2 linked regions of the Microbispora sp. ZYX-F-249 genome follow. The protein of the gene in region 1 interacts with the protein of each later gene in a pairwise test. Links are inferred from orthologs where the notes say so. Each region holds a gene or a part of one and is shown on either strand. Other genes may lie near its edges.

What was found.
Region 2: the proteins of def (region 1) and AAH991_RS01595 interact in binary tests that used the Escherichia coli proteins (3 or more experiments, as listed by UniProt). The link is inferred for Microbispora sp. ZYX-F-249 from one-to-one orthologs.

The regions. Positions count from the first base shown.
Region 1 is NZ_JBDJAW010000031.1:21,979-36,337, forward strand. The notes cover bases 6,733-9,565. They hold def (peptide deformylase), read left to right. Parts: upstream 6,733-7,821; coding sequence 7,822-8,310; downstream 8,311-9,565. Other genes in these bases: AAH991_RS29385 (GNAT family N-acetyltransferase), read left to right, coding at 6,733-7,049; AAH991_RS29390 (hypothetical protein), read left to right, coding at 7,086-7,283; AAH991_RS29395 (ribose-5-phosphate isomerase), read right to left, coding at 7,244-7,714; AAH991_RS29405 (aldehyde dehydrogenase family protein), read right to left, coding at 8,312-9,565. Outside these bases: AAH991_RS29355 (hypothetical protein), read right to left, coding at 1-416; AAH991_RS29360 (serine hydrolase domain-containing protein), read left to right, coding at 738-1,907; AAH991_RS29365 (DinB family protein), read left to right, coding at 1,952-2,461; AAH991_RS29370 (M50 family metallopeptidase), read right to left, coding at 2,479-3,783; AAH991_RS29375 (response regulator transcription factor), read left to right, coding at 3,974-4,579; AAH991_RS29380 (PP2C family protein-serine/threonine phosphatase), read right to left, coding at 4,584-5,696; more of AAH991_RS29385, read left to right, coding at 5,814-6,732; more of AAH991_RS29405, read right to left, coding at 9,566-9,718; AAH991_RS29410 (mycothiol-dependent nitroreductase Rv2466c family protein), read right to left, coding at 9,813-10,421; pepN (aminopeptidase N), read left to right, coding at 10,604-13,168; AAH991_RS29420 (LemA family protein), read left to right, coding at 13,484-14,035; AAH991_RS29425 (DUF2207 family protein), read left to right, coding at 14,038-14,359. UniProt on the Escherichia coli protein: Removes the formyl group from the N-terminal Met of newly synthesized proteins. Requires at least a dipeptide for an efficient rate of reaction. N-terminal L-methionine is a prerequisite for activity but the enzyme has broad specificity at other positions.
Region 2 is NZ_JBDJAW010000001.1:353,677-368,202, reverse strand. What follows is about bases 4,148-7,147. They hold AAH991_RS01595 (aspartate-semialdehyde dehydrogenase), read left to right. Parts: upstream 4,148-5,113; coding sequence 5,114-6,181; downstream 6,182-7,147. Other genes in these bases: AAH991_RS01585 (LLM class F420-dependent oxidoreductase), read left to right, coding at 7,031-7,147; AAH991_RS01590 (TetR/AcrR family transcriptional regulator), read left to right, coding at 6,325-6,972; AAH991_RS01600 (aspartate kinase), read left to right, coding at 4,148-5,117. Also shown: AAH991_RS01620 (DNA polymerase III subunit gamma and tau), read left to right, coding at 1-2,092; AAH991_RS01615 (YbaB/EbfC family nucleoid-associated protein), read left to right, coding at 2,280-2,630; recombination mediator RecR, read left to right, coding at 2,634-3,233; AAH991_RS01605 (DUF5063 domain-containing protein), read left to right, coding at 3,226-3,756; more of AAH991_RS01600, read left to right, coding at 3,843-4,147; more of AAH991_RS01585, read left to right, coding at 7,148-7,981; AAH991_RS01580 (YkvA family protein), read left to right, coding at 8,056-8,406; AAH991_RS01575 (amidohydrolase family protein), read right to left, coding at 8,403-9,599; AAH991_RS01570 (SURF1 family cytochrome oxidase biogenesis protein), read right to left, coding at 9,669-10,454; AAH991_RS01565 (winged helix-turn-helix transcriptional regulator), read right to left, coding at 10,504-10,971; AAH991_RS01560 (GNAT family N-acetyltransferase), read left to right, coding at 11,052-11,582; AAH991_RS01555 (TetR/AcrR family transcriptional regulator), read left to right, coding at 11,579-12,169; AAH991_RS01550 (DUF7059 domain-containing protein), read left to right, coding at 12,170-13,648; AAH991_RS01545 (AfsR/SARP family transcriptional regulator), read right to left, coding at 13,909-14,526.

The sequences.
Region 1 (14,359 bases):
TTCTCGTGCCAGGTGTAGTAGAGGTAGGTGCTGCCGGGCCCGGTCAGCGTGCCGTAGACCTGCCAGAAGGTGTTGGTGCCGGGCGAGAAGCGGAAGATCTTGTCCCCGGGCCGGTCGTCCACGATCACTCGCTGTGACCCGGTGGGCCCGATCCGGACCTCGATCGTGAACGTCTCGGTGTCGGGGATGTCGAGGCAGACCTCGTGCGTGTACGCCGTCGGACCGACGATGTTGTAGAGGCGATTGTCCACCGCCGGCGCCTCGACGTTGGTGGGGACGTATTTGTTGACGACATAGGTGTACCCGCCCGTGGAGCAGTCCACTGCGGATGTGTCCGCGGACGCGGCGCCGACGCCGGTGAGCGTGGCGCCGAGGACGCCGCTGGCGACGGCGAGAACGGAGATGGTGCGCTTCATGCCTCTCCTCATCCGTGCGGTGGCCCTTCACCCAAGTAGTTGAAGGGTGAATTGATTTTGATCACATCTGCCCCATATGCACAAGCCTGAGCAATGAACCGTTCATCTCTCAGTCAAGGCGGTCAGGTTCGGCCTCCACAGTCGATGAACGGCCTACTTGTCTCTGCGAGCGCCCGCGACCCGGAAGAGAACATCGTCTTCGCCGTTGACGATGTTTTATCAATGGACTAACTTCGTCTCTGCGAGAGACGGCACCGCAGCACCGCGCCCGCCTCGCCGGCTCCTGCCCACACATCCCGATCGTTCGGAAGGCGATGACGCATGCCCGGAATCGGCGGCGAGACCGCACCTGGATTCGAAGCAGTACGTGAGGCGTTCGCGGCGAATCTGTCCGGCGGGCAGGAGGTGGGGGCCGCGGTCGCCGTATACCTGCACGGCCGGAAGGTCGTCGACCTGTGGGGCGGGATCGCCGACCCCGGGACGGGCCGCCCCTGGGACCGTGACACCCTGGCGGTCGTGTTCTCCACCACCAAGGGGGTCACCGCCGCCTGCGCGCACCTGCTGGCCGAGCGGGGCGAACTGGACCTGGACGCACCCGTCGCCGGCTACTGGCCGGAGTTCGCGGCGAACGGCAAGGGCCGGATCCCGGTGCGCTGGCTGCTCACCCACCAGGCCGGGCTGCCCGCGATCGACAACCCGATCACCCCGGCCGAGGCGATCGCCTGGGACCCGATGGTGACCGCGCTGGCCGCCCAGCGGCCGTTCTGGGAGCCGGGCACCGAGCACGGCTACCACGCGCACACGTACGGCTGGCTGGTCGGCGAGGTGGTCCGCCGGGTGACGGGCCGCAGCCTCGGTGCCTTCCTCGCCGAGGAGATCGCCGCACCGCTCGGCCTCGATCTTTGGATCGGGCTGCCGGAATCCGAGCAGCACCGGGTCAGCCGGATCGTCACGACCCCGATCGACCTCGGCGCGCTGACGGGGATCGACCTGGACGCCCTTCCCGAGTCCGCGCGCGAGGTGATGCGCGCCTATGCCGATCCCACATCGCTGACCATGCGGGCGATGACCGTCGTCACCCCTCTGCTGAACCACGACGACCCCGCCGAGCAGCTCGCCGAGATGCCCGCGACCAACGGCATCTGCACCGCCCGCGCGCTGGCCCGCTTCTACGCGGCCCTGATCGGCGAGGTCGACGGGCATCGCATCCTGTCCCCCGCCACTGTGGCGGCGGCGACCGCGGAACAGGCCGGCGGCGTGGACCGCGTCCTGCGCGTGCCCGTCCGGATCGCCACCGGTTTCGGCCTGCCCACCCCCGACGCCTTCTGGTACAGCCCGGCCGCCTTCGGGTTCCCCGGCTACGGCGGATCGCTCGGCTTCGCCGACCCGGCGTCCGGCCTCGCCTTCGGCTACGTCATGAACCGCGTTCGGGAGGGCGAGCCGGACAGCAGAGCCGCCACGCTCCTCGACGCGGTCCGCAGCGCGATCTGAGGCGGCGTTGGCGCGATACCGCGTGAGCCGGGCAGTATGCCGGGATGACCGACACACGTATCGATCCCCCTGTCGCCGCGGACGAGCGCACGATGCTGCGCTCCTGGCTGGACTGGCACCGTGAGACCCTCGCCGTGAAGTGCGAGGGCCTGACGGAGGAGCAGCTGCGGCTGCGCTCGGTGCCGCCCTCCAGCATGTCGCTGCTCGGCCTCGTCCGGCACATGGCCGACGTCGAGCGATCCTGGTTCCGGCGGCGGCTCAACGGCGAGGACCTGGAGGGCATCTACTACAGCGCCGACGACCCGGACGGCGAGTTCGACAACGTGGACACCGCGTCCGCCGAGGAGGCCTTCGCGACCTGGCGCGCGGAGGTCGAGCACGCGCGGGCGGCCGAAGAGGCCTGCGCCGACCTGGACGCCATGACGAAGACGGCCCGTGAGGGCGTCCACTACTCGCTGCGCTGGATCATGTGCCACATGATCGAGGAGTACGCCCGCCACAACGGCCACGCCGATCTGCTGCGCGAGCGCGTCGACGGCGCGACAGGCGAGTAGCCCGCCGCCCGGCGGGCTCAGCCGGACAGGCGGACCGGGTTGACGAGGTCGGCGTAGATGAGAAGGCCGCCCATGACGACCAGCAGGGCCGCCATGACGTACGTCAGCGGGAGCGCCTTGGCCACGTCCACGTAACCGGGGGCGGGCCGGCGGCGCACCCGCGCGAAGGCCCGCTTGAGGCCCTCCCAGAGCCCGCCGGCGATGTGCCCGCCGTCCAGCGGCAGCAGCGGGATCAGGTTGAACATGCCCACCGCGAGGTTCAGCGCGGCCAGCAGGTTGATGAAGATTTCGATCTTGTTCTCGACCGGGAGGTCCGAGGCGGCGATCTCACCGCCGATCCGGCCCGCCCCCACGATGCCGATCGGCCCGTTCGGGTCGCGCTTGTCTCCCGAGAACGCGGCGTTCCACACGCCGACCATCTTCTTGGGGATGTTGACCATCGCGACGGCGGTGCGCTCGGTCAGGTCCCACATCTGCCCGACGACGTAGCCGGGGCCCTTCTTCACCACGACGGTGGTCGGGCTCACGCCCAGGAAGCCGACGTTCTTGTCGATCTTGTCGGGGTCGGTCAGCGAGGGCATGTCCTGCGCGATCAGGTCGACCCGCACGTCGGTCCGCTGCCCGTTCCGTTCGATGCCGAGCGTCGTCGCCCCCGCGCCGTGCTCCCGGATCAGCCGCTGCGCCGCCTCCCAATCGGCGGCCGCAGTGCCGCCGACGGCGACGATGTGGTCGCCGGGCCGCAGACCGGCCTTGGCGGCGGGCGTCAGCGGGTCGCTGTCCCGGCAGTCGCGGTGCCCCGCCTCGGCGGCGGGGATGGCGCATTTGGACACCGAGGACACGACAGGCGTCAACTCGCGCACGCCGAACCCCATCATCACGACCGCGAACAGCACGAACGCCAGCACGAAGTTCATCGCCGGGCCGCCGGTCATGATGATGACCTTCTGCCACCAGGGCTTGCGGTAGAAGACCCGGTTCTCGTCGCCCGGCCGGATCTCCTCCGAGGCGACGGCCCGCGCGTTCTCGATGAGCCCCTGCCAGGGGCCCGTGGAGACGCTGCGCAGCTTGCCCGGCTCGTCGGAGGCACGCGGCGGGAGCATGCCGATCATGCGGATGTAGCCGCCGAGCGGGATCCACTTCACGCCGTACTCGGTCTCGCCCCGCCTGCGCGACCACATCGTGGGCCCGAAACCCACCATGTACTGGGTCACGCGGACGCCGAAGAGCTTGGCGGGCACGAGGTGCCCGATCTCGTGAAGCGCGATGGAGACCAGCAGACCGACGAAGAGGATCACGAACCCGGCCACGAAGAGCCAGCTCATCAGCGCGTACCCCCGAGGTGGAGAAGGTGCCCTGGCAGACGAAGCACCTTTCGAGCGTAGCCCACCCGCGCAAAAGCGAAGACTTTTCCGACGCGGGTTCGGCTTGCCCGGCCATGACCGATTAGGGACACTTCGTTGACAGTACGCAATTGGTCGATCACCCTTTGAGAGACGTCCAGAGGGGAGCATCTTGATCCGGATCCTGGTGGCCGAGCATCTTCCGTTGGTACGGCGTGGCCTGGTCGCGTCCCTCGACGGGGAGGACGACCTGCGGGTGGTCGCGGACGTCGGGTCGGGCGAGGACATCGTGCCCGCGGCCCTGGACGTGCGGCCGGACGCCGCCGTCATCGACGCGGACCTGCCCGGCGTGGACGGGCTCAGCGCGGCGGCACGGCTCGGTGAGAAGGTGCCGCGCTGCCGGGTGATGCTGCTGTCGGCGCAGCCGAGCCCGGGTCACGTGAAGCGGGCCTTCGCGGCGGGCGTCCTGGGCTACCTGAGCATCGAGGTGGGCCCCGAGCAGCTCGCCGACGGCATCCGCCGGATCACCGCCGGGCGCCGGGTCGTCGACTCCGAGCTGGCGGTCGCCGCGCTGGAGGCCGCCGACTGCCCGCTGACGCCGCGGGAGCACGACGTGCTGCGGCTCGCGGCGGGAGGCGCGCGCCCGAAGGAGATCGCCGCGGACCTGGGCCTGTCCGTCGGCACCGTGCGCAACCACCTGTCGCGCATCCTCGTCAAGACCGGGGCGCGCAGCCGTGTGGACGCCGTCCGCATCGCCACCGACTCCGGCTGGCTGTAGGAACTCAGGGGCGCCAGATCAGGACGAGCGCGCAGTCGTCGTTGTGGCCGGAGGACATCGACTGGACGAGCTGCCGGGCCTTGTCCCGGAACCCCGACGGCAGCAGCCGCTCGGCCTCTCCCAGCAACCGGTCGAGCCCGGCGTCGATGTCCCGGCCGGGCTGTTCGATCAGCCCGTCGGTGAACAGCATGAGCGCGTCGCCCCTGCGCAGCACCCCGCTGTCGGTCTCGCAGGCCAGGTCCGGAACCACGCCGAGCACGACGCCCTTCGCCGTGGACACCCGCCACGTGCCCGACCCGGCGTCGAACCGGACCACCGGCGGGTGTCCGGCCGAGGTGATGGTGTAGGCGCCCGTGGACAGGTCGAGGTCGAGGTGGACGGCGGTGACGAACCCCTCGTCGCCGAGCTGGCGGTGCAGGTAGGAGTTGCACGCGACGAGGAAGTCGTCCACCGAGCCGAGCAGCCCGCCGAAGGTGCCCGACAGCATGAGCGCGCGGGTGCCCGCGTCCACGCCCTTGCCGGACACGTCGACGACCGCGACCTGGACCCGGTCGCCCTCCCGCATCGAGACGACGAAGTCGCCGCCGAACGAGGATCCCCCGGCCTGCTTGAGCACCACCTTGCCGCCCCAGTCCTTGGGCAGCGAGGGCAGCTCGCTCTGCCGCTTGAGCCGGTCGCGCAGCTCCAGCAGCATCGCGTCGCCGCGCAGGCCCTGGACGCCGAGCTTGCCCCGGGTCCGGGCCATCGTCCACGCCAGCGCGGCGGTGAAGGCCATCGTGATCAGCAGGCCGGGCCCGACGCTGGGCACCCCCGTGATCGGTCCCATGTACGTCAGGGAGGCCACGACCACGCACAGCAGGATCGCGAGGCTGCGCAGCCGGAGCTGGAGACCGCCGATCAGGGTGAAGAGGATCAGCAGCGAGGGCGAGAACCAGTACGCCGACACCTCCGCGTCGAGCACGCCGACCACGATGGTGAGCACGGCGAGAGCGATGAGGAGGTACCGGTCCCTCGACCAGACTTTCCTGACGAAACGAACCAACGGCACCAGGAGCGGTACGCGCGCCAGGAGCGCGCGCAGCCGAGGAGGGATCAGCGGCGCCGGTCGGGAAGTCATGATGGCCTCGACTGTATCCGGACAGCCCAGGTGGCGGCACCTGCTTGACCAAGGTCTAGATCACGCGGCACGGATATTGGGTCGCCCCGCGCGGCGGCCCGCTTCTACGGTGTTTCGATGAGCATCGCCGTCCGCCCCATCAAGGAAGCCGAGTGGCCGGCTTTCGTGGCCGTCGCCTACGAGGCGTTCAGCTCCACCTATCCACTGGAGATCACCGACCGCTGGCGCGAGATCATGGAGATCGACCGCCTGGTGTCCGCCTTCGACGGCGACCTGGCGGCCGGCTGCGCCGGCGCGCTGTCCTTCCGGATGACGGTTCCCGGCGGCCCGATCCCCGTCGCCGGGGTCACGTCGGTGGGCGTGCTCCCCTCACACCGCCGGCAGGGCGTGCTGACCGCGCTGATGACCCACCAGCTGCACGACCTGCACGACAGCGGGCGCGAGGCCGTCGCCGCGCTCTACGCCAGCGAGGCCGGCATCTACGGCCGCTTCGGGTACGGCAGGGCCGCCGACGCCCTGTCCTTCCGCATCCCCACCCACGGCTCGGCCTTCACCCGCTCGGCCCCCGCCGATCCCGCGCTGCGTCTCCGGGTGGCCAGGCCCGCGGACGAGCTCGCCAGGCTCCGCCGGGTCTACGACGCCGTACAGCCCGGCCGTCCCGGCCTGTACGGGCGTTCGGAGGCGTACTGGCGGGCCGAGATCCTCCCGGACACCGACCACGACCGGGGCGGGATGGGCCCGCTGCGCTGCCTGATCGCGGAGGACGCGTCGGGGCCCCGCGGCTACGCGCTGTTCCGGGCGAGGTCCGGCTGGAACGAGCACAACGTGTCGGACGGGGAGGTCCGGCTCCTGGAGCTGCACGCCGTCGATCCCGCGGCGTACGCGCTGGCCTGGCGCGGCGTCCTCGACCGCGACCTGTGCGCGGTCGTCCACGCCGAGCGGCGCCCGCTGGACGACCCGATCATGCACCTGCTGGCCGAGCCCCGCCGGCTCAACGCGGTCTGGATCGACGATTTGTGGGTCCGTCTCGTGGATGTGGACCGGGCCCTGGCCGCCCGCGCCTACGCCGCCCCCGCCGACCTCGTCGTCGAGGTGGAGGACGAGGTCTGCCCGTGGAACGCCGGGCGCTGGCGGCTGAAGGTCGCCGGCGGGGAGGGGACGTGCGAGCGGAGCGAGGCGCCCGCGGACCTCACGCTGCCGGTCGGCGTGCTGGGCGCGGCGTACCTGGGCGGGCGGCCTCTCGGTGCGGCGGCGGACGCCGGGCTGGTGCGGGAGCACCGAGCGGGCGCCCTGCGCGAGCTGTCGGCCGCGATGGCATGGGACCCGGCGCCGTGGGGCTGCCGGGTGTTCTGAAACGCGCCGCGGACAACCGGCGCGTAGGCTTCGGGCATGGCGCTGCAGAGTTTGCAGATCACCGCGATCACGGCCATGCGGGCCCGGGACGTGTCCCGGCCGACGCCGGAGCAGCTGGAGGCCGCCGACCAGCGGCCGCTGCGGGACGAGACGCCCCGGCGGGAGCCCCGCCGGGGCCGGGACGGCAGAGGGACTCAGGCGGGCAGCGGCGGCAGTTCGCCGGTGGTCTCGTAGTCGGCGAGCTGGCGGATCCGCCGGGCGTGCCGCTCGGCCCCGGAGAACGGCGTGGCCAGGAAGAGCCCGACGAACCGGGCGGCCTCCTCCGGCGTGTGCTGCCGGGCGCCCAGGCTGATCACGTTGGCGTCGTTGTGCTCGCGGGCCAGCTTGGCCGTGTCCTCGTTCCAGGCGAGGGCCGCGCGCACCCCCCGCACCTTGTTGGCGGCGATCTGCTCGCCGTTCCCCGAGCCGCCGATCACCACTCCGAGGCTGCCCGCGTCGCCTGCCACGCCCTGAGCGGCGCGCAGCACGAACGGCGGGTAGTCGTCCTCGGCGTCGTAGACGTGGGGCCCGCAGTCCTCCACCTCGTGGCCCTGCTCCTTCAGCCAGGAGACCAGGTGATTCTTCAGCTCGTAGCCGGCATGGTCGGCACCGATGTAGACACGCACGGCACAAGTTTCCCAGAAGGCCTCTGGCGGACACGACCCCGGGCTCCACTAAAGTAATAGCCAAGACGGGTATCCGTCCCTTACACCTCCGGCCTGACAGGAGTGTCATGCGCGAGCTGCGTTACGTCGGCGACCCGGTCCTGCGCACCCCCGCGGAACCGGTGACGGACTTCGACCGCGAACTGCGCCGGCTGATCGACGAGATGTTCGCCGTCATGTACCAGGCCGACGGCGTGGGGCTGGCCGGGCCGCAGATCGGCGTGGGCCGCCGGCTGTTCGTCTACGACATCAGCAACCGCAAGGGCCACGTGATCAACCCGGAGCTCACGATCGACGACGCCGAGCAGGTCGTCGAGGAGGAGGGCTGCCTGTCGGTGCCCGGCAAGGAGACCGGCAAGCCGTTGTACGCCCCGACCGCCCGCGCCGCCGGGGTCACCCTGCGCGGGGTCGACAAGCTCGGCAGGCCCGTCTCCGTCAAGGCCCGCGGCATGCTCGCCCGGTGCTTCCAGCACGAGTTCGACCACCTCGAAGGCACGCTGTACGTCGACCGGCTGGGCAAGGACGAGCGCCGCAAGATCCTCCTGCAGGCGCCCTGACTCAGAGCTGGATGGCCTTGACCTCCAGGAACTCCTCCAGGCCGAACTCGCCGAGCTCGCGGCCGATCCCCGAGTGCTTGTAGCCGCCGAACGGCGCCATCGTGTTGAACCGGCCGCCGTTGACGGCCACCTGCCCGGTGCGCAGGCGGCGCGCGACCGCGAGCGCCCTGTCCTCGGTGCCCGCCCACACCGCTCCCGACAGCCCGTACGGCGTGCCGTTGGCGATCTCGACGGCCTCGTTCTCCGACGAGAACGGGACGATCGACAGCACCGGGCCGAAGATCTCCTCCTGCTCGACGGACATGCCGGGCGAGACGCCCGCGAAGATCGTGGGCTCGACGTAGTAGCCGCGTTCCATCGGGTTGTCGGGCCCGCCGAGCACGAGGCGGGCGCCCTCCTCCTGGCCGCGGTTGATGTACCTGACGACCCGGTCGCGCTGGGCGGCGGACACCAGCGGGCCCAGACGGGTGCCCTCGGCGAACGGATCGCCCGGGACGTAGGCGCCGGCCGCCTCGACAGCGAGCCGTACGGCGTCGTCGTACTGGTCCCAGTGGACCAGCATCCGGGTCAGCGCCGAGCAGGTCTGGCCCGAGTTGAGGTACGCCCCGGCGACCCCGTTCCTCACCGCCTTCTCCAGGTCGGCGTCGGGCAGGATGATGTTCGCGGACTTGCCGCCGAGCTCCAGGGCCACCCGCTTGACCGTCTCGGCCGCGAGGGCCGCGACCCGGCGGCCGGCCCTCGTGGACCCAGTGAACGACACCATGTCGACGTCCGGATGGGCCGCGATGGCCTCGCCGACCACCGGCCCGTGGCCGCTGACCATGTTGAACACGCCGGGCGGCAGCCCTACCTCGTGGAGGATGTCGGCCAGCGCGTACGCCGCGAGCGGCGCGACCTCGCTCGGCTTGAGCACCACCGTGCAGCCCGCGGCCAGCGCCGGGGCCACCTTGCACACGACCTGGTGGAGCGGGTAGTTCCACGGCGTGATCGCGCCCACCACGCCCACGGGCTCGCGCACGATCAGCGAGTTGCCCACACGGCCGGCGTCGAACTCGTACCTCTTGGCGAGGTCGGCGTAGAAGGCCAGCACCTCGGCGGGCATCAGCGTCTGCACTTTCAGCGCGAGCGTGAGCGGCGCCCCCATGTCGGTGGCGATGGTCGCCGCGATCTCCTGGGCGCGTTCCTTGAGCAGCCCGGCCGCCGCCCCCAGGAACGCGGCGCGTTCGGCCGGCTCCAGGGCCGACCAGGAGGGGAAGGCGGCACGGGCGGCGGCGACGGCGGACTCGACGTCGGCGGGCGACCCCGCGGGCACCCGGTCCACGATCTCCTCGGTCGCGGGGTTGACGACGTCGACGGCCTCGCGCGAGGCGGACGGGACCCAGGCTCCGTTCACGTAGAGGTGACGCATGTCACTCATCCTTGCGCCTCGGCTGTCAGATGGCGAGCCTTCCGGCCGAAACCTTTCCGATCGATTCGCGAGCCGGTGAAGGAGCCTGTCAGCGTCAGGTGAAGATCGGGTCGCGGGTCCGGGACCGCTTCAGCTCGAAGAAGCCGTCGGTGCCGGCGACGAGCAGGACCCCGTCCCACAGCCGGGCGGCGGCCTCGCCCCTCGGGATCGGCGACACGACGGGACCGAAGAACGCCGTGCCCTCGACGGCGATGACCGGCGTGCCCACCTCCTGGCCGACCAGGTCGATGCCCTCGCCGTGCGAGCGCCGGATCGCCTCGTCGTACTCGTCCGAGTCGTGCGCGGCGACCAGTGCGGAGTCGAGCCCCGCGGCGGTGAGGGCCTCGGCGAGCGTGGCCCGGTCGCGCTCGCGCCCCTCGTCGTGGAAGCGCCGGCCGATCTCGGTGTAGAGGTCGCCGAGGACCTCCTCGCCGTACTTGTCCGCCGCGGCGGCGAGCACCCGTACGGCGCCGAGCGTCTGCCCGACCCGCTCGCGGTAGTCGGCGGGGATGTCCTTGTCCTCGTTCAGCACCGCCAGGCTCATGATGTGCCAGCGCACGTCGATGGGCCGGAGCGCGGCCACCTCGTGGATCCAGCGCGAGGTGATCCACGCCCAGGGGCAGGCGGGGTCGAACCAGAAATCGACAAGCTTTCGGTCGGACACTGTGACACCCTCTCGAACGGACTATGGTTCCTGCGGTCGTCAACCCGGGCAGGAAATCTCCTATTCCAGGTAGGAGCGATCTCGAATCCGCGATGTCCCCGCGGCGTGGCAGGATTCATCCATTCCCTGACGCGACGGGGCGGCGGGGATCCGGGGGCTCGATCATGTGATGAGGAGCGGGTGTGGCAGGGAATCTGACACGGGACGAGGCTCGGGAGCGCGCTCGGCTGCTCTCCGTCCAGTCCTACCAGGTCGAACTCGACCTGACGGAGGGCGAGGAGCGGTTCGAGAGCATCACGACGGTCCACTTCACCTCGGACCGCGAGGGGGCGGACACCTTCATCGACCTGCACGGCGCGCACGTGCGGAAGGTCGTGCTCAACGGCAGGGAGCTGGACGTCAGCACCTACGACGCCGAGAAGGGGCGCATCCCGCTGCCGGGGCTGGCCGCGCACAACGAGCTGCGTGTGGACGCCGACTGCTCCTACATGCGCACCGGTGAGGGCCTGCACCGCTTCGTCGACCCCGTGGACCGGCAGGTCTACCTGCACAGCCAGTTCGAGACGGCCGACGCCCACCGGATGTACGCCTGCTTCGACCAGCCGGACCTCAAGGCGACCTTCGAGCTGACCGTCCTCGCCCCCGCCGACTGGGAGGTGGTGTCCAACGCCGCCCCCGACGCGGCCGAGGAGCTGGAGGAGCACCGCGGGCGGCACGGCACGCTGCAGGCCGCGAGGCGCTGGCACTTCCCGCCGACCCCCGTCATGTCGACGTACATCACGGCCCTCATCGCCGGGCCGTACGCCGTCGTGCGGGACGAGCACGACGGCATCCCGCTCGGCGTCTACGTGCGGCGCTCGCTCGCGCAGTACCTCGACGCCGACAACATCTTCGAGGTCACCAAGCAGGGCTTCGACTTCTTCCACCGCGTCTTCGGCCTGCGCTACCCCTTCGGCAAGTACGACCAGCTGTTCGTGCCCGAGTTCAACGCCGGCGCCATGGAGAACGCCGGGGCGGTGACGTTCCTGGAGGACTACGTCTTCCGCTCGCGCGTGACCGACGCGGTCATCGAGCGCCGCGCCGAGACGATCCTGCACGAGATGGCGCACATGTGGTTCGGCGACCTCGTCACCATGCGCTGGTGGGACGACCTGTGGCTGAACGAGTCGTTCGCCACCTACATGTCCGTGCTGTGCCAGGCCGAGGCCACCCGGTGGGGCCAGGGCGCGTGGACGACGTTCGCCAACGTCGAGAAGGCCTGGGCCTACCGGCAGGACCAGCTGCCCTCCACCCACCCCATCGCCGCGGACATCCCGGACATGCAGGCCGTCGAGGTCAACTTCGACGGCATCACGTACGCCAAGGGCGCGTCGGTGCTCAAGCAGCTCGTCGCGTACGTGGGCCTCGACAACTTCCTCGCCGGGGTGCGCGACTACTTCAACGAGCACGCCTGGAAGAACACCACCCTGCAGGACCTGCTGTCGGCGCTGGAGCGCACCTCCGGGCGCGACCTGTCGTCCTGGTCGAAGGAGTGGCTGGAGACCTCGGGCGTCAACACGCTGCGGCCGTCGTTCACCACGGACGACGAGGGCCGGTTCCTGAGCTTCGACGTGCTGCAGGAGGCCACCCAGGAGCACCCGACGCTGCGCTCGCACCGGGTGGCCATCGGCCTGTACTCCCTGCGGGACGGCGTGCTGACCCGGACCAAGCGGGTCGAGCTCGACGTGGTCGGGGCGCGCACGGCCGTGCCCGAGCTGGTCGGCGAGGCCCGGCCCGACCTCGTGCTGGTGAACGACGACGACCTCACCTACGCCAAGATCCGGCTCGACGAGCGGTCGCTGCAGACCCTCGTGAACGGCGGGATCAGCGCGTTCACCGAGTCGCTGCCCCGCGCGCTGTGCTGGTCGGCCGCCTGGGACATGACGCGGGACGCCGAGATGGCCACCCGCGACTACGTCAAGCTGGTCGTCTCCGGCATCGACTCGGTGCGCGACATGACCGTCCTGCAGACCGTGCTGCGCCAGGCCCGCCAGGCCGTGCAGCAGTACGCCGACCCGGCGTGGCGGGCCACCGGCCTCGCCGAGCTGGCCGGCGCGCTGCGCCGCCTGATCGCGGCGGCGGAGCCGGGCTCGGACCACCAGCTCGCCTACGTCAACGCCTTCGCCGCCACCGCCACCTCGCCCGACGACCTGGCGTTCCTCAAGGGCGTCCTCGACGGCGCCGAGGTGCCCGAGGGCCTGGCCGTCGACACCGACCTGCGCTGGACGCTCATCCACGCGCTCGTGTCCGGCGGTGTGCTCGGCGCCGGGGACATCGACGCGGAGCTGGCGCGGGACGCCACCGCGACCGGCGAGCGCTCGGCCGCCACCAGCCGGGCCGCGATCCCGACCCCGGAGGCCAAGGCCGAGACCTGGACGGCGATCGTGGCAGGCGAGCTCAGCGGGGCGCTGCTGCGCTCCACGATCCTCGGCTTCGTGGACCCGCACCACCCCGAGCTGCTGGAGCCGTACGGCGACCGGTACTTCGAGGAGATCGGGCGGATCTGGAGCGAGTGGACCTTCGACATGGCGCAGAACTTCGCCGTCGGCTGCTACCCCGCGCTGCTGATCCGTCCGGAGACCGTGGCCCGCACGCAGGACCACATCAGCGCGAACCAGCCGCCGCACGCGCTGCGGCGCCTGCTGCTCGAGGGCGCCGACGGCGTCAGCCGGGCGCTGCGCGCCCGCGCCCGCGACGCCTCCGCGTGATCTTGCAGTTTGTCGCACAGGACCCCGCCGAGCTGCCCGGTCACCCTTGGTGATCATGCAGAATTCGGCGGGCCCACCCTTCTGGCAGCGTGAATACAGTCCGTGATCTTGCAGTCGGGCAAACCGGGTGCAAGATCACGGACTTTTGTCGTACGGCGTGAGCTGCGCGGATCGCTCCGCGGCGCCGATCACTGCAAGATCACGGAGGGTCGCCCTCCAGGTCATCGCGTACGCGTGCGACAAACTGCAAGATCACGACGGAGAGGGCGTTTACAGGGGGGCGGCCCGGGACTACCGTCCGTGCAGGAGGCCTCCATGATCCCCTTGATCGTCGTCCTCGCCGTCGTGGCCGTCCTCGTCGCGGCGTTCGTCTCCGTCTACAACCGTCTCGTCCGCGCCCGCAACAACGCCGACAACGCCTGGGCCCAGATCGACGTGCAGCTCAAGCGCCGCTACGACCTGATCCCCAACCTCGTGGAGACCGTCAAGGGCTACGCCGCCCACGAACGGGCCACGCTGGAGGCCGTCGTCGCGGCGCGCTCCCGGGCGATCGGCGCCCGGGGCCCGGCCGAGCAGGCGGCCGCCGAGAACATGCTGTCGGACGCGCTGAAGAGCCTGCTCGCGGTGGCCGAGGCCCACCCCGATCTCAAGGCGAGCGCCAACTTCGCCGAGCTCCAGGAGGAGCTGGCCGCCACCGAGAACCGGATCGCCTACTCCCGGCAGTACTACAACGACGCCGTCCTGACCTACAACAACGCCGTCCAGGCGGTCCCCGCGAACATCGTGGCCGGGATGACCGGCTTCGCGCCCCGCGAGTACTTCCAGGCGCCCGGCGAGGAGCGCGGCCCCGTGCGGGTCAGGTTCTGACGGTGTCCGCCTCGATGGCCGCCTGGGTGGCCGCCGCGGCGGCGACCGGCCTGTGGCTGCTGCTCCTGCTCGCGCTCGCCGTGGCGACGAGGAACCCGGACGTCGAGCCGGGGCCGGCCACCGGGGAGCTCGCCGGGCACTCCCCCGCGGTGGTCGACCTGATCACCGGCAACTGGCGGCTGTGCGACGAGGCGGCCTCGGCCACCCTGCTCGACCTGGCCGCCAGGGGAGTCGTGGCCGTCGAGGAGATCGGCCCCGAGCTGTCCCTCGTACGGCTGCGCAAGGAGCCGGGCGGCCTGCGGCCGTACGAGCGGCTCGTCTACG
Region 2 (14,526 bases), on another replicon or contig:
GTTGCGCAGCGGCCGGATCCACCACGCCTATCTCTTCAGCGGCCCGCGCGGCTGCGGCAAGACCTCCAGCGCCCGCATCCTCGCCCGCTCCCTGAACTGCGAGAAGGGTCCGACGCCCGATCCCTGCGGCGAGTGCGAGTCCTGCGTCGCGCTGGCCCCCACCGGGCCGGGCCACCTCGACGTGATCGAGATCGACGCGGCGTCCCACGGTGGCGTGGACGACGCCCGCGACCTGCGTGAGCGGGCCTTCTTCGCCCCCGTCTCGGCGCGCTACAAGATCTACATCATCGACGAGGCCCACATGGTCACCCGTGAGGGCTTCAACGCGCTGCTGAAGCTGGTGGAGGAGCCGCCGCCGCACCTCAAGTTCGTCTTCGCCACCACCGAGCCCGAGAAGGTGATCGGGACGATCAAGTCCCGCACCCACCACTACCCCTTCCGGCTCATGCCGCCCGCCACCTTGAAGCGGCTGATGGAGGAGATCCTCGACTCCGAGTCCGTGCCGTACGAGCCGGCCGCGTTACCGCTGGTCGTACGGGCGGGCGCGGGCTCGGCCCGGGACACGCTGTCGATCCTCGACCAGCTGCTCGCGGGCGCGGACGAGTCCGGCATCACCTACCAGCGGGCGGTGTCCCTGCTCGGCTACACCGACGGCGACCTGCTGGACGAGGTGGTCGACGCGTTCGCCAAGCGGGACGGCGCGGCCGTGTTCCACGCCGTGCACCGGGTGATCGAGGGCGGTCACGACCCCCGCCGCTTCGCCACGGACCTGCTCGAACGCTTCCGCGACCTGGTGATCCTGTCCAACGTCCCCGAGGCGGCGGGCAGCGGCCTGCTCGACCGGCCGGACGACGAACTGGAGCGCCTCCAGGCGCAGGCGGCGTCCATGGGCCCCGCCGAGCTGACCCGGGCGGCCGAGGTGTTCAACGCCGGACTGACCGAGATGCGCGGCGCGACCTCACCCCGCCTGCTGCTGGAACTGATGTGTGCCCGCGTGCTGCTGCCCGGGGCCGACCAGGGCGAGGCGGCGCTGCTGACGCGGCTCGAACGGCTGGAGCGCGGCGTCGCGGCCGGTGTCCACACCGCCGCGCCCGCACCGGCGGCCCCTTCGGCCCCCGCAGTGGCCGCGCCGACGGCCCCGGCGGCCCCGGCTCCGGCGGCCCCGGCTCCCGCCCCGGCTCCCGCGCCGCAGGTTCAGGCCGCCGCGCGGAGCGCGGACGACTGGCCCACCCCCGTACGGCCCGGGTCCGGGTCGGCTGCCGCACCGCCTTCGCAGGCGCCGCAGGCCCAGGCGCCCGCGGCGGGCGGAGGACCGGTGCAGCAGGCCTGGCCGCAGGTGCTCGAAGCGATCAAGAACCGCCAGCGGGTGGCCTGGATGATCCTCAACGCCCAGGGCAGGCTGCTCGGCGTCGAGGGCAACGTCGTCACCGTCGGCTTCGAGAAGCCTGGCGACGTGCAGGGCTTCCTCAAGGGCAAGCGTGACGAGGTGGTGGCCGCAGCGCTCGGCGACGTGCTCGGCGGCACCTGGCGCGTCGACGTGGTGGTCGGCGGCCCGGGACCCGGCCCGGCCGGTCCCGCCACCCGCGGGCCGTCGGGCCCGCCGGCGCCCCAGACGCCGCAGACGCCGGCGCCGCCTCCTCCGGCTCCCCCGGCTCAGCCCTCCGCACCGGCCGCGCCGCCCACGCCGGCTCCGGCGGCCATGCCGCCCACGGGCGCCACGCCCGCTCCGGCTCCGGAGCGGAAGGCCGCGGCGCCCGCGGCGACCGACGAGTCGTGGCCGGACGCGCCGTCCGACGACTACGACTCGCCGTCCCCGTCCTCCCCGTCCCCGTCCTCGCCGTCACCGGCCTCGCGGTCCGCGCCGAGTCCCGGCCTGGCCGCGGCGCGCTCGGCGGCCAGGGCCGCCGCCCAGACGGGCCCCCGGCAGGCCTGGCCGGAGACGGTGCCGGCCCGTACGGGCGGGACCGCACGTCCGGACGACGATGTGGACCCGCTCAACGACGACGACGCCGACGTGAGCGAGCTGTCCGGCATGGCGCTGATCCAGCGTGAGCTGGGTGGTCGCGTCATCGAAGAGATCGATCACTCCTGAGCGCCTTCCCCGCCGCAGGGACGGCCGCCGCATGGACGGAGACTGGTTGGGTAACCGGTGTCCGTCCGCCCGCGACAGGCCGGCGACCCGCGTGGAACACGCACGCCGCGCCGGTGCGGAAACCGGGGCGACACCGTAGGCTCGGTCGCGACGAACATGTCGCTGGACGCTGAGGAGCGCAACCATCGTGAATCCAGGGGATGTCAACCTCCAGCAGTTGCTGGAGCAGGCTCAGCTGATGCAGCAGCAGCTCGTCACCGCGCAGCAGGAGCTCAGCGACGCCGAAGTGGAGGGCAGCGCCGGGGGCGGCCTGGTCGTCGCCACCGTGAACGGCAGCGGCGAGCTTCTCGAGCTCGAGATCAGCCCGCTGGCCATCGACGCGAGCGACCCGGAGGAGACCGCGCAGACGATCGCGGACCTCGTGCTCGCCGCCGTTCGGGACGCCGTACGCGCCGCGGGGGAGCTGCAGCAGGAGAAGCTGGGCCCGCTCGCGCAGGGACTGGGGGGCGGCCTCGGCGGTCAGCTGCCGGGGTTCTAGAGCATGTACGAAGGGGTCGTCCAGAACCTGATCGACGAGCTCGGGCTGCTGCCCGGCGTCGGTCCCAAGAGCGCGCAGCGGATCGCGTTCCACCTCCTCGCGGCCGACCCGGCCGACGTCAAGCGGCTCGCGCACGCCCTGCTCGAAGTGAAGGAGAAGGTGCGCTTCTGCCGGGTGTGCGGCAACGTGGCCGAGGAGCAGGAGTGCCGGATCTGCCGGGACCAGCGGCGCGATCCGCACGTGATCTGCGTGGTCGAGGAGTCGAAGGACGTGGTGGCGATCGAGCGGACCCGCGAGTTCCGCGGTCGCTACCACGTGCTCGGCGGGGCGATCAGCCCGATCGACGGCATCGGCCCGGACGACCTGAAGATCCGCGAGCTGATGACCCGGCTGGCCGACGGCCAGGTGACCGAGCTGATCCTCGCGACCGACCCGAACCTCGAGGGCGAGGCGACGGCCACCTACCTGGCCAGGCTCGTCAAGCCCCTGGGATTGAAAGTGACCCGACTGGCCAGCGGCCTGCCTGTGGGCGGTGATCTCGAGTACGCCGACGAGGTCACTTTGGGCCGCGCTTTCGAAGGACGGAGGCTGCTGGATGTCTGACGAGTGGAACGACCTGGCCGCACGCGTCGCCGGACACGCGCAGAACTTCATCGACGGCCTCACCCGCCTGGCCGGCGGTGAGGGCGGCGACGCGACGCTGCCGCTTCTCCTGGTGGAGGTGGCCCAGGTCAGTCTCGCGGGCACCCAGCTCGGGGCCGCCCAGGACGTGATCCTGCAGGGCAACGTCGAACCCGCGCTGAGCGACGACCCCGACATCGACCCCCTCCGTACGGCTCTCGCCGCCCGGCTCGGCCCGGTGGACGACTACGCCGAGGTGTTCGACCCCTACAAGGACACCGTCGTCACGCCGTACCGGCTGTCGGACGACCTCACGGCGGTGGCGGCCGACCTCATCCACGGGCTGCGGCACTACCGGGCGGGCCGTCCGCTCGAGGCGCTGTGGTGGTGGCAGTACTCCTACTTCAACACCTGGGGCAACCACGCCGGTGCGGCGCTGCGGGCCCTGCAGGCGCTGGTCGCGCACACCCGGCTCGACGTCGTCGAAGAGGGCACCGCGGTCTGACCGTCCACATGCTGGTCGCTGCCGGTCTCGGTTTGGGACGTCCAAGTACACTGTGAGCTCCACGTCCTGATTCGTTGGAGATTCCAGTGGCGCTCGTTGTGCAAAAGTACGGTGGTTCCTCCGTAGCCGACGCGTCCTGCATCAAGCGGGTCGCCCAGCGGATCGTCGCGACGAAAAAAGCGGGCAACGACGTCGTCGTCGTGGTGTCCGCGATGGGCGACACCACCGACGAGCTGCTCGACCTGGCCCAGCAGGTGTCGCCGCTGCCGCCCGGCCGCGAGCTCGACATGCTGCTCACCTCGGGTGAGCGGATCTCCATGGCGCTGCTCGCGATGGCGATCGCCAACCTGGGTCACGAGGCGCGCAGCTTCACCGGCTCGCAGGCCGGTGTCATCACCGACTCGACGCACGGCAAGGCGCGCATCATCGACGTGACGCCGAGCCGCATCCAGGAGGCCGTCGACGCCGGTCAGATCGCGATCGTGGCCGGGTTCCAGGGCGTCTCCCAGGACAGCAAGGACATCACGACGCTGGGCCGGGGTGGTTCCGACACCACGGCCGTCGCCCTCGCGGCGGCGCTCGGCGCGGACGTCTGCGAGATCTACACCGACGTGGACGGCATCTACACCGCCGATCCCCGCATCGTCCGTACGGCGCGGCAGATCCCGCGGATCTCCTACGACGAGGCCATGGAGATGGCGGCGTGCGGGGCGAAGATCCTGCACCTGCGTTGCGTGGAGTACGCCCGCAGGTTCGACCTGCCGATTCACGTCAGAAGCTCGTTCAGCACGAGGGAAGGCACCTGGGTCGTCTCCGACCCCTACAGCGAAGGAACCGAAGTGGAGCAGCCCATCATCTCCGGGGTCGCGCACGACCGGAGCGAGGCCAAGATCACTGTGGTCGGGGTGCCCGACAAGGTCGGAGAGGCCGCCGCCATCTTCCGCACGCTGGCCGACGCCGAGATCAACATCGACATGATCGTGCAGAACGTGTCGGCCGCGGCGACCGGGCGCACGGACATCTCCTTCACGCTGCCGGCCAACGACAGCCAGACTGCCCTGACGGCGCTGAAGAAGATCCAGAACCAGGTCGCGTTCGAGTCGCTGCTGTACGACGACCAGATCGGCAAGGTCTCCCTGATCGGCGCGGGCATGCGCTCGCACCCGGGTGTCACCGCCAAGTTCTTCGGCGCGCTGGCCGACGCCGGGGTGAACATCGAGATGATCTCGACCTCGGAGATCCGCATCTCCGTCGTCGTGGGACAGAACGAGGTGGACACCGCGGTCGCCGCCGCCCACCGCGCGTTCGACCTCGACGCCGACCAGGTCGAGGCCGTTGTGTACGGAGGTACCGGACGATGAGCCGCAAGCCCACCCTCGCCGTCGTCGGCGCGACCGGTGCCGTCGGCACCGTCATGCTCGACATCCTGACCAGCCGCCGCGACCTGTCCGACGCGTACGGCGAGATCCGGCTGATCGCCTCGCCGCGCTCGGCGGGCAAGGTGCTGAGCGTGCGCGGCGAGGACGTCGTCGTCCGGGCGCTGTCGCCGGAGGCGTTCGACGGCGTCGACATCGCGATGTTCGACGTGCCGGACGAGGTCTCCGCCGAGTGGGCGCCGATCGCCGCCTCGCGCGGCGCGGTGGCCGTGGACAACTCCGGCGCCTTCCGGATGGACCCGGACGTGCCGCTCGTGGTGCCCGAGTGCAACCCCGAGCAGGCCCGCAACCGGCCCAAGGGGATCATCTCGAACCCCAACTGCACGACGCTGTCGATGATGGCCGCCATGGGCGCCCTGCACCGCGAGTACGGCCTGCGCGAGCTGGTCGTGGCCTCCTACCAGGCGGTGTCCGGGGCCGGGGTGGCCGGGCCCGAGCGGCTCTACAGCGAGATCGAGGCCGTCGCCGGCGACCGGACGATGGGCACCGTCGCGGGTGACGTGCGCAAGGCCGTGCCCGACCTGGCGGACTCGCCGTTCCCCGCCCCGCTGGTGCTCAACGTGGTGCCGCTGGCGGGCTCGCTCAAGGACGGCGGCTGGACCTCCGAGGAGCTCAAGGTCCGCAACGAGTCGCGCAAGATCCTCGGCATCCCGGACCTGAAGGTCTCGGCGACCTGCGTCCGCGTCCCGGTGGTGACCACCCACTCGCTGGCCGTCCACGCGACGTTCGAGCGGGAGGTCACGGTCGAGGGCGCCCGGGCGCTCCTGGACGCCGCGCCGACCGTGGTGGTGCTCGACGACCCCGCGAACGGCGTGTTTCCGACCCCGGCGGACGTCGTGGGCACCGACCCGACGTACGTCGGCCGGATCCGCCAGGCGCTCGACTTCCCGAACACGCTCGACCTGTTCCTGTGCGGCGACAACCTCCGCAAGGGCGCCGCGCTCAACACCGCCGAGATCGCGGCGCTGGTCGCCACCGAGTTCGCGTAAGGTCTGCCCACACCTCTGACGGCGCGGCGCGGTACAGTGCCGCGCCGTCGGCGCGCGTGCGCCGGTAGCGCGGTTTGCCGCCACGCGTGGATCATCTTGTCGGTTCATGACCGGACGCGGGCCCGACCCGTACAGTGACGAGCGTGGCCGAGAAGACACGGGAGCTGATCGTCGAGACGGCCCTCCGGCTGTTCAGGGAGCGGGGGTACGAGGCGACCACGATGCGCGCCATCGCCGCGGAGGCGGGCGTGTCGGTGGGCAACGCCTACTACTACTTCAGGTCCAAAGAGCAGCTGATCCAGGCGTACTACGACCGGGCGCAGGCGACGCACGAGGCGGCGTGCCGCGAGGTGTTCGCCGCCGAGCGGTCCTTCGCCGGACGGCTCGGGGGCGTGCTGCGGGAGTGGGTGCGGATCTCCGAGCCGTACCACGAGTTCGCGGTGAAGTTCTTCAAGCACGCGGCGGAGCCCAGCAATCCCCTGAGCCCGTTCAGCGCCGAGTCCGCCCCCGCGCGCGAGTCGGCCGTCGCGCTCTACCGGGAGGTGGTCGAGGGTTCGGCCGGGCGCATGGACGACGAACTGCGCGAGGAGCTTCCGGAACTGCTGTGGCTGCTGTGGATGGGAGTCGTGCTGTTCTGGGTCCATGACGACTCGCCGGGGTGTGCGCGCACCTACCGGCTGATCGACCGGGTCGTCCCGCTCGTCGACCGTCTGGTCGGTTTGTCGCATCTGCCCGGCATCAAGGGCGTGGCCAGGGAGGTCATCGAGGTGGTCCACGAACTCCGGGCGTGACCGCGACGCCATACCGTCCGGTTGGTATGGTCGGGGCGAGACCTTGGAAGGGGTGGCCGTGGACCGCTGGGGCATGACGATTCCGTTCTTCGGGCAGACGCCGGTCGAGTCGAAGGAGCTCATCGCCGAGCTGCCCGCACTGGGCTACACCGACGCGTGGTCGGCCGAGGTGGGCGGCACGGACGGGTTCGTCCCGCTGGCCCTGGCGGCCGAATGGGCGCCGTCCCTGCGCCTGGGCACCGCGATCGTCCCCGTCTACACCCGCGGCCCGGCCCTGCTGGCCATGTCGGCGGCCACGCTGGCCGACGTCGCCCCGGGCAGGTTCGTGCTGGGCATCGGCGCGTCGTCCCCGGTCATCGTGGGAAACTGGAACGCCGGCGAGTTCGACAAGCCGTACGCGCGGGTCCGCGACACCCTGCGCTTCCTGCGCGCGGCGCTGGCGGGGGAGAAGGTCACCGAGAGCTACGAGACCTTCGCCGTGAAGGGCTTCCGGCTGGAGAAGGCCCCCGCGACGCCGCCGAAGATCGTGCTGGCCGCGCTGCGCCCCGGCATGCTCCGCCTGGCCGCCCGCGAGGCCGACGGCGCGATCACCAACTGGTTGTCGCCCCAGGACGTACGGAAGGTCCGGGCCGAGCTGGGGCCGGAGACCGAGCTCACCGCGCGGCTGTTCGTCGTGGTGACCGAGGACGCCGCGAAGGCGCGGGAGATCGGCCGCCGGCTGCTGGCCTCCTACCTCACCGTGCCGGTGTACGCGGCCTTCCATGAATGGCTCGGCCGGGGTGAGGCGCTGCGGCCCATGCAGGAGGCCTGGGCGGCCGGGGACCGCAAGGCCGCGCTCACGGCGATCCCCGACGAGGTCGTGGACGACCTGATCGTGCACGGCGACGCGGCGACCTGCCGTGCCCGCGTCCGGGAGTACGTCGCCGCGGGGCTCGACACGCCCGTGCTCGCCCCCCTGCCTCACGGCGACGTGGCCCAGGCCGTACGGGACCTCGCGCCGGGCTCCTGACGGAACCGGGGGAGCGCCGCCGGACGTTATCGGGAAGGCAAAGCGGGCAGGGGAATCCACCTGGAGGTGTCCTCATGGTGAAGGCAGGACGTGCGGCGGCCACCTGGCGCGCCTACCGCGAGGTCTCCAAGCCCGGCTCGCCGGGGCTCGGGGCCCGCATCCGGGCCGTGCCCCGGATGCTCCGCGCCGCGATCAAGGGCGACTACCCCGGTATGACCAAGGGCAAGCTCGCCATGCTCGGCATGGCCGTGGCGTACATCGTGTCGCCGATCGACGTCGTCCCCGACTTCCTCCTGGGCATCGGCGTCGTCGACGACTTCGGCGTGTTCCTGTGGCTGGCGACCGCGCTGCTCGGCGAGAGCGGCCAGTTCGTCGACTGGGAGCACGGCGACCGGCCCGTCCACACCGGCAAGGTCCGTCGTTAGAGCTGCTCCTGCCGCAGCCAGGCCCGCGAGGGCAGGGGGTGGCCGAACAGGCGTGCGGCGTTGCCGTACGAGACCCTGGCGATGTCGGCGGGAGGCAGGCTGCCGAGGTTGCGGGCCACCGCGCGCTGGGTGTCCGGCCAGGTGGACTCCGCGCGCGGGTAGCCGGTCTCCAGCATCACCCGCTCCATGCCGACGGCGAGCCGCACCGAGCTCAGCGCGCTGTCGTCGAGCGTGCCGAAGAAGAAGTTGCGCCGCAGCACCTCGCTGGGCTTCAGGCCGCCCTCCCAGCTCGGCTCGCCCGCGACCGGGTGGTCGAGCGCGTAGTCGGCCCGCTCGGCCAGCATCGGCAGCCACCCGACGCCGCCCTCCACGATGAGGACGCGCAGCTTGGGGAAGCGCAGCGCCACCCCCGACCACAGCCAGTCGGCGCAGGCGAACATCGCGCTGGCCGGGATCAGCGTGGTGATCGCCTCCACCGGGGTGTCGGGCGACGGCACCGGTGCCCAGGAGGACGCGCCGGTGTGCAGGCACACCACGGTCCCCGTCTCCTCGCAGGCGGCGAAGAACGGGTCCCAGTGGCGGCTGTGGATCGACGGCAGCCGCAGCCGGGTGGGGAACTCGGGGAACACGACGGCCTTGAACCCGCGTGCGGCGTTGGCCCTGATCTCCTTCGCCGCGATCTCGGGATCGGGGAGCCAGGGAAGCTGCAGCGCGATCATGCGCTCGGGGTAGGTGCCGGCCCACACGTCGACGTGCCAGTCGTTCCAGGCCCGCACGAGCGCGAGCCCGAGATCCTGGTCGCGGGTGCGGCCGAACGCCACTCCGGCCTGGCTCGCGAGCATGCCGGGGAAGCACAGGGCCGCCCAGATCCCGGCCCGGTCCATGTCGTCGATCCGGGCCTCGATGTCGTAGCAGCCCGCCCGCATGTCCTCGAAACGGACGGGATCGAGCGTCCACTGCTCCTTGGGCAGGCCCGCGCCCACGTCCAGCCCCGCGCAGGGATAGGTGGCGCCACCGTACCGCCACACCTGGTGGCCCGAGTCGGTCTCCACGACCTTGGGCGCGAGGTCCTTGTACTTCTCGGGGAGGCGGTCCTCGAAGAGATCGGCCGGCTCGATCAGGTGATCATCGACCGAGATGATCACGAAGTCCCGCCGCCTCGGCTCTGGGTCGGTATGCAGCGGCGTCGTCACGGTAGTAAACGGTAGGGCCAAGGGATAACACGGTACAAGCTGCGAGGTCTCCGGTTGGTATCCGTTCGCTCACCTTGCGGCGCGTACGGTCACGCCCTGTGACTCCCGCTCCGTCCGGAGGTCGCGGGCCTCGCGGCGCACCAGCAGCACCCAGCCGCCCACCGCGATGCCGATGAACAGCCACCACTGCACGGCGTAGGCCAGGTTGAGCCCGCCTCCGCCGCCGACGTCCGGCGGGGGCAGGAGCTCCGGCGCCTCGGCCGGCATGGGAGTCTGCGCGGTGAGCTCGACGAACCCCCCGAAGACCCCGTACGGCAGGCCCTTGGCGAGGGCGGGCGTGTCGATCAGCAGGATCTGGCCGGCGGGCAGCCCGGAGCGGTTCCTGATGCCGGTGTTCTCCCGGGTCTCGGCCGGGCGGAGCCGTCCGGTGACCGTCACCTCCCCGGTGGGCGGCGCGGGCACCCGCGGCGGGGCGTCCGCGGTCGCCCCGGCCGGGACCCAGCCCCGGTTCACCAGCACGGCGCCCTGCGGCGTGACGAGCGGGGTGATCACGTAGAACCCCACCCGGGTGTTGAGGGTGCGCCGGCGCACCACGAGCTCGTGGGCGGGGTCGTACCGGCCGGTGGCGGTGACGATGCGGTACCTGTCCCGCTCCGGCACGGTCGCGCCGGGCCGGCCCAGCCGGTCGATCGGCACGGGAGCGGCGCCGAGGTTGGCGGTGATCAGGGCGCTGGTGGCCGACCGCTCCTCGAACCGTCCCCACTGCCACTTGCCCAGGAAGAAGAAGGCGGGGATCAGCGCGAGCACGAGCAGATGCAGCCCGACCCAGCGGCGCGTGAGGAGGAACCGGTACACGCCACCAGCCTAGGCAGCGCCACGACCGGTCCTGCTGTCAGGACGTGTCTCAAGCAGGGGTGCTCAGCCGGGCGCCGGGGCCGGGGCGGGGGGTCACCTCGCGCGGACCCCCGATTTCGTGGCCCTCCTCGCACACGAGGTGCAGTGCGACGGGCGCGCCGCAGTCGCGGTGGGTCACCACGACCGGCGGTCCCTCGGGATCGGCCACATAACGGTCACCCCAGTGCATGAGCGCGATCATGATCGGGTAGAGGTCGAGGCCCTTCTGGGTGAGCCGGTACTCGTCGCGCTGGCGCTGGCCGGGCTCCTGGTAGGGCACCTTGCGCAGCAGGCCCTCGTCGACGAGCCGCGACAGCCGCGCGCTCAGCACCTGCCGGGGCGCACCGGTGCGCGTCTGCAGGTCGGCGAAGCGCCGGATGCCGTTGAACGCCTCCCGGAGGACGAGGAAGGTCCACTTCTCGCCCAGAACGGCGAGGGTTCGCTCGATGGAGCAGTTGTCCACCCGATAACGCCGCATGTCGCGCATCGTAACCACAACCTCCCGCAGACATCTAAGTCTAGTTGACAGACTCAGGTGCGACGGGGGACGCTGAGTCCATGTTGGGAACTCAGGCGAGACCCGTCGTGGACATCCGTGCGGCGTGCCCGGACGACGACGAGGAGCGGGTGCGGCTCTTCCTGCAGGGCCTGTCGCGGGCCACGCTGACGAACCGGTTCTTCGTCGGCCCGGGCCGGCCGAGCGCGAGCCTGGTCCGCGCCATGGTCGCGCGGGACGACAGGCGGGACGCGCTGCTCGCGCTGCACGGCGACGCCGTCATCGGGCACGCGATGAGCCACCTCGCCGACGGCGACGGCGGAGTCGAGGCCGAGATCGCGGTCGTGGTGGACGACCGGTGGCAGAACCTCGGCATCGGCTCGCGGCTCGTGCGCACCCTCCTGCGCCGGGCGTCCGTGCGCGGCGCGGTCGTCGCCGGCATGGACGTCATGACCGAGAACCGGCGGGTGCTGGCGATGGTGCGAAGGACGTGGCCCTCTGCCACAATCGTCACACACGGCCCATCCGTCGAGATCAAAGCGCGCCTCGCATTTGCAGAACAAGGTTCTGTTGGTTCACCATTGACTATGTGAAGAACGCGAAGAGCGCGCGGGACGGCAGGGCCAGGATCATCGAGGGCGCCCTGCGCAGGTTCAGCCAGAGCGGGGTGTCGGCCACCACCCTGGCCAGCCTCCGGCAGGAGAGCGGCGTCAGCGTCGGCAGCTTCTATCACCACTTCACGAGCAAGGAACACGTCTTCGGCGTGCTCTACGCCGAGATCCTCGACATGTACCAGGACGCCTTCGTCGGCGAGCTCGTCCGCCACGAGGACGCCCGCGCCGGCATCGAGGCGATCGTCGCGATGCACATGGCGTGGTGCGGCGAGCACCCCGAGCGCGCCCGCCTGCTGATCAGCGAGCGTCCGCCCCGGCGCAACGAGCCCGGCGGCCCGGAGGTCGCGGAGTCGCGGCGCGAGTTCTTCCGGCAGGTCTCCGACTGGTGGCGGCCGCACATGAAGGACGGCGTGCTCCGTCCCGTCCCCGCCACCATGTGCTACGTGCTGTGGCTCGGCCCGGCGCAGGAGATGTGCCGCCTGTGGTTCAGCGGCGCCCACCAGCCCACGCAGGAGGAGATCCGCGAGCTGGGCGAGGCCGCCTGGAACAGCCTGAAGATGCCGTAGATTCGATCTGTGGACGCCCCTTCTGACCTGGTCCGGCGGCTTCGCGACAGGTTCGTGGAGACCGGATACACGATCGACGGCGTGCGTGAGCGGCTGGGTGACATGGCCGCCTCCGCCCTGGCCCGCGAGGAGGTCGTGCCCGCACTGCGGGCCACCAGGGACGCCGACCCCCTCGCCGCGCTGATCCGCCTGTGGTGGCTGGGCGTCCCGGTCAGCATGGCCGCCGCCGACCTCCCGCTGCAGGACCTCATCGAGGCCGGGCTGCTGGTGCGCCTGGGCGACTCCGTGCAGGCCACCGTGCATCTCCAGCCGTGGGACACCGGCACGGGCGACCCGGCGTACGTGGTGTCCGACCGCAAGGTGCGGCCCGGCGACCCCTCGCTGCGGCCCGACCACGTGGTGGGAGCGGGCGGGGCCTCGGCCAACCTCGCCCAGCTCGGCTGGACCGCGCCGGTCGGGCGGGCGCTCGACCTCGGCACCGGCTGCGGCGTGCAGGTGCTGCACCTGGCGCCCAGGGCGGAGGACGTCGTCGCCACCGACGTGAACCGCAGGGCGCTGCGGCTGGCCCGCCTCAGCTGGGGCCTGTCCGGCGTGACCGGCGTCGAGGCGCGCGAGGGCTCGATGTACGACCCCGTGGACGGCGAGCGGTTCGACCTCGTGGTGTCCAACCCCCCGTTCGTCATCGCGCCCGAGGCCAGGTACACCTACCGCGAGGCGGGACGGCGGGGCGACGAGTTCTGCCGCGACCTCGTACGGCGCACGCCCCGGCACCTCGCCCAGGGCGGGCACGCGCGCTTCCTCGCCAACTGGCTGCACGTCAAGGGCGAGGACTGGCAGGACAGGGTGGGCGGCTGGCTCGCGGAGACCGGCTGCGACGGCTGGGCCGTGCAGCGCGACGTGCAGGACCCGGCCGAGTACGTCGAGCTGTGGCTGCGGGACTCCGCGGAGCACGGCACGTCGGCCTACCGGGAGCGCTACGACGAGTGGCTCGGCTGGTTCGAGTCGATGGACGTGACCGGCGTCGGCTTCGGCTGGATCGCCCTGCACGACTCCGGGTCGCTCGGCCCGCTCGTGCGGGTGGAGGAGATGACGCAGCCGGTCGAGCCTCCGTCCGGCGCGCTGGTCGAGGAGGTCCTGCGCGCGGCGCGCACCGCCCACGAGTTGTCCGACGAGGACCTGCTCGACGCGCGCCTGAAGCCCGCCGAGGGGGTGGTGGAGGAGCGGGTCGGGCAGCCCGGCGCCGACGACCCCTCCCGGATCGTGCTGCGGCAGACTTCGGGCGCGCGCCGTACGGTCACCGTCGGGACGGTGGAGGCGGCCCTGGCCGGGGTGTGCGACGGCGACCTGCCCACGCGGCCGCTGCTCGCCGCGATCGCCGAACTGACCGGCGAGGACCCGGACGCGGTGCTGCGCGACGCTCCCGCGGTGCTGCGCTCCCTGATCTCCGAGGGCTTCCTCCGGGTTGCAAGCCCACGTTGATCGGAGTTTGAACGGCCGGGCCGACAGTGGTCCTGAGCGGGCTTCGGGGGGGTTCGGAGCCCGCGCAGAAAGCCCGGCCGGTCGCCGACGTGAGGCGGCGAGTCGTCACGGGGCGCACCGGTAAGGATCCGGGCCCCCTGCGCGTCCCAGTGACGACGGGCGACCGGCCGGGCGGTTCACGCCCCCACGATTGGGAATCGGTGATCGATGTGATCAACCATGTCCGGATGAGCCGGCTCGACGACGACCTGCGACTCGACTCACGTCTCGACCTGTTCGCGCAGGAGCGCCCGGATGTCGTCGGCCTCGGGCGAGCCGAGCCGGGTGAAGATGTCGAGGGCCTTGACCAGGGCCTGCCTGCCCCGGCCGGTCTCTCCGAGACTCGCGAGGGCCTTGCCGAGGGCGGCCAGTGACTGCGCTTCGCCGTACGGGTGGGTGATCTCGCGGCTCACGGTCAGGGCCTGCTCGGCGTGCCGGGCGGCCTCGGCGAACCGCCCGGCGGCGATGAAGGTGGCGGCCAGCCGGTAGCAGACCCGCTGCTCCCAGACCCGCTGGTTGCTCGCCCGGAAGAAGGCCAGGCACTCGGCGTGGTGGACGACGGCTTCGTTGAGCCGCCCGACATGCGACAGCACGTTGCCGAGGTGGTAGCGGGCCCGCGCCACCCCCGCGCCGCTGCCGATCTCGGTGAAGACCGCGAGCCCGCGCTCGGCCGCGGCGATGGCGTCGCCGGGCCGCCCGAGGCCCAGGTGGTCGCGGGCCGAGTAGCACGACGCCAGCGCCTCGCCCGCCGGGTTGCCCACCTCCCGGTAGACCGCCGTCGCCCGGTCGAACCATTCGAGCGCCTCGGTGTGACGCCGCCGCCGGCCCGCGACGACCGC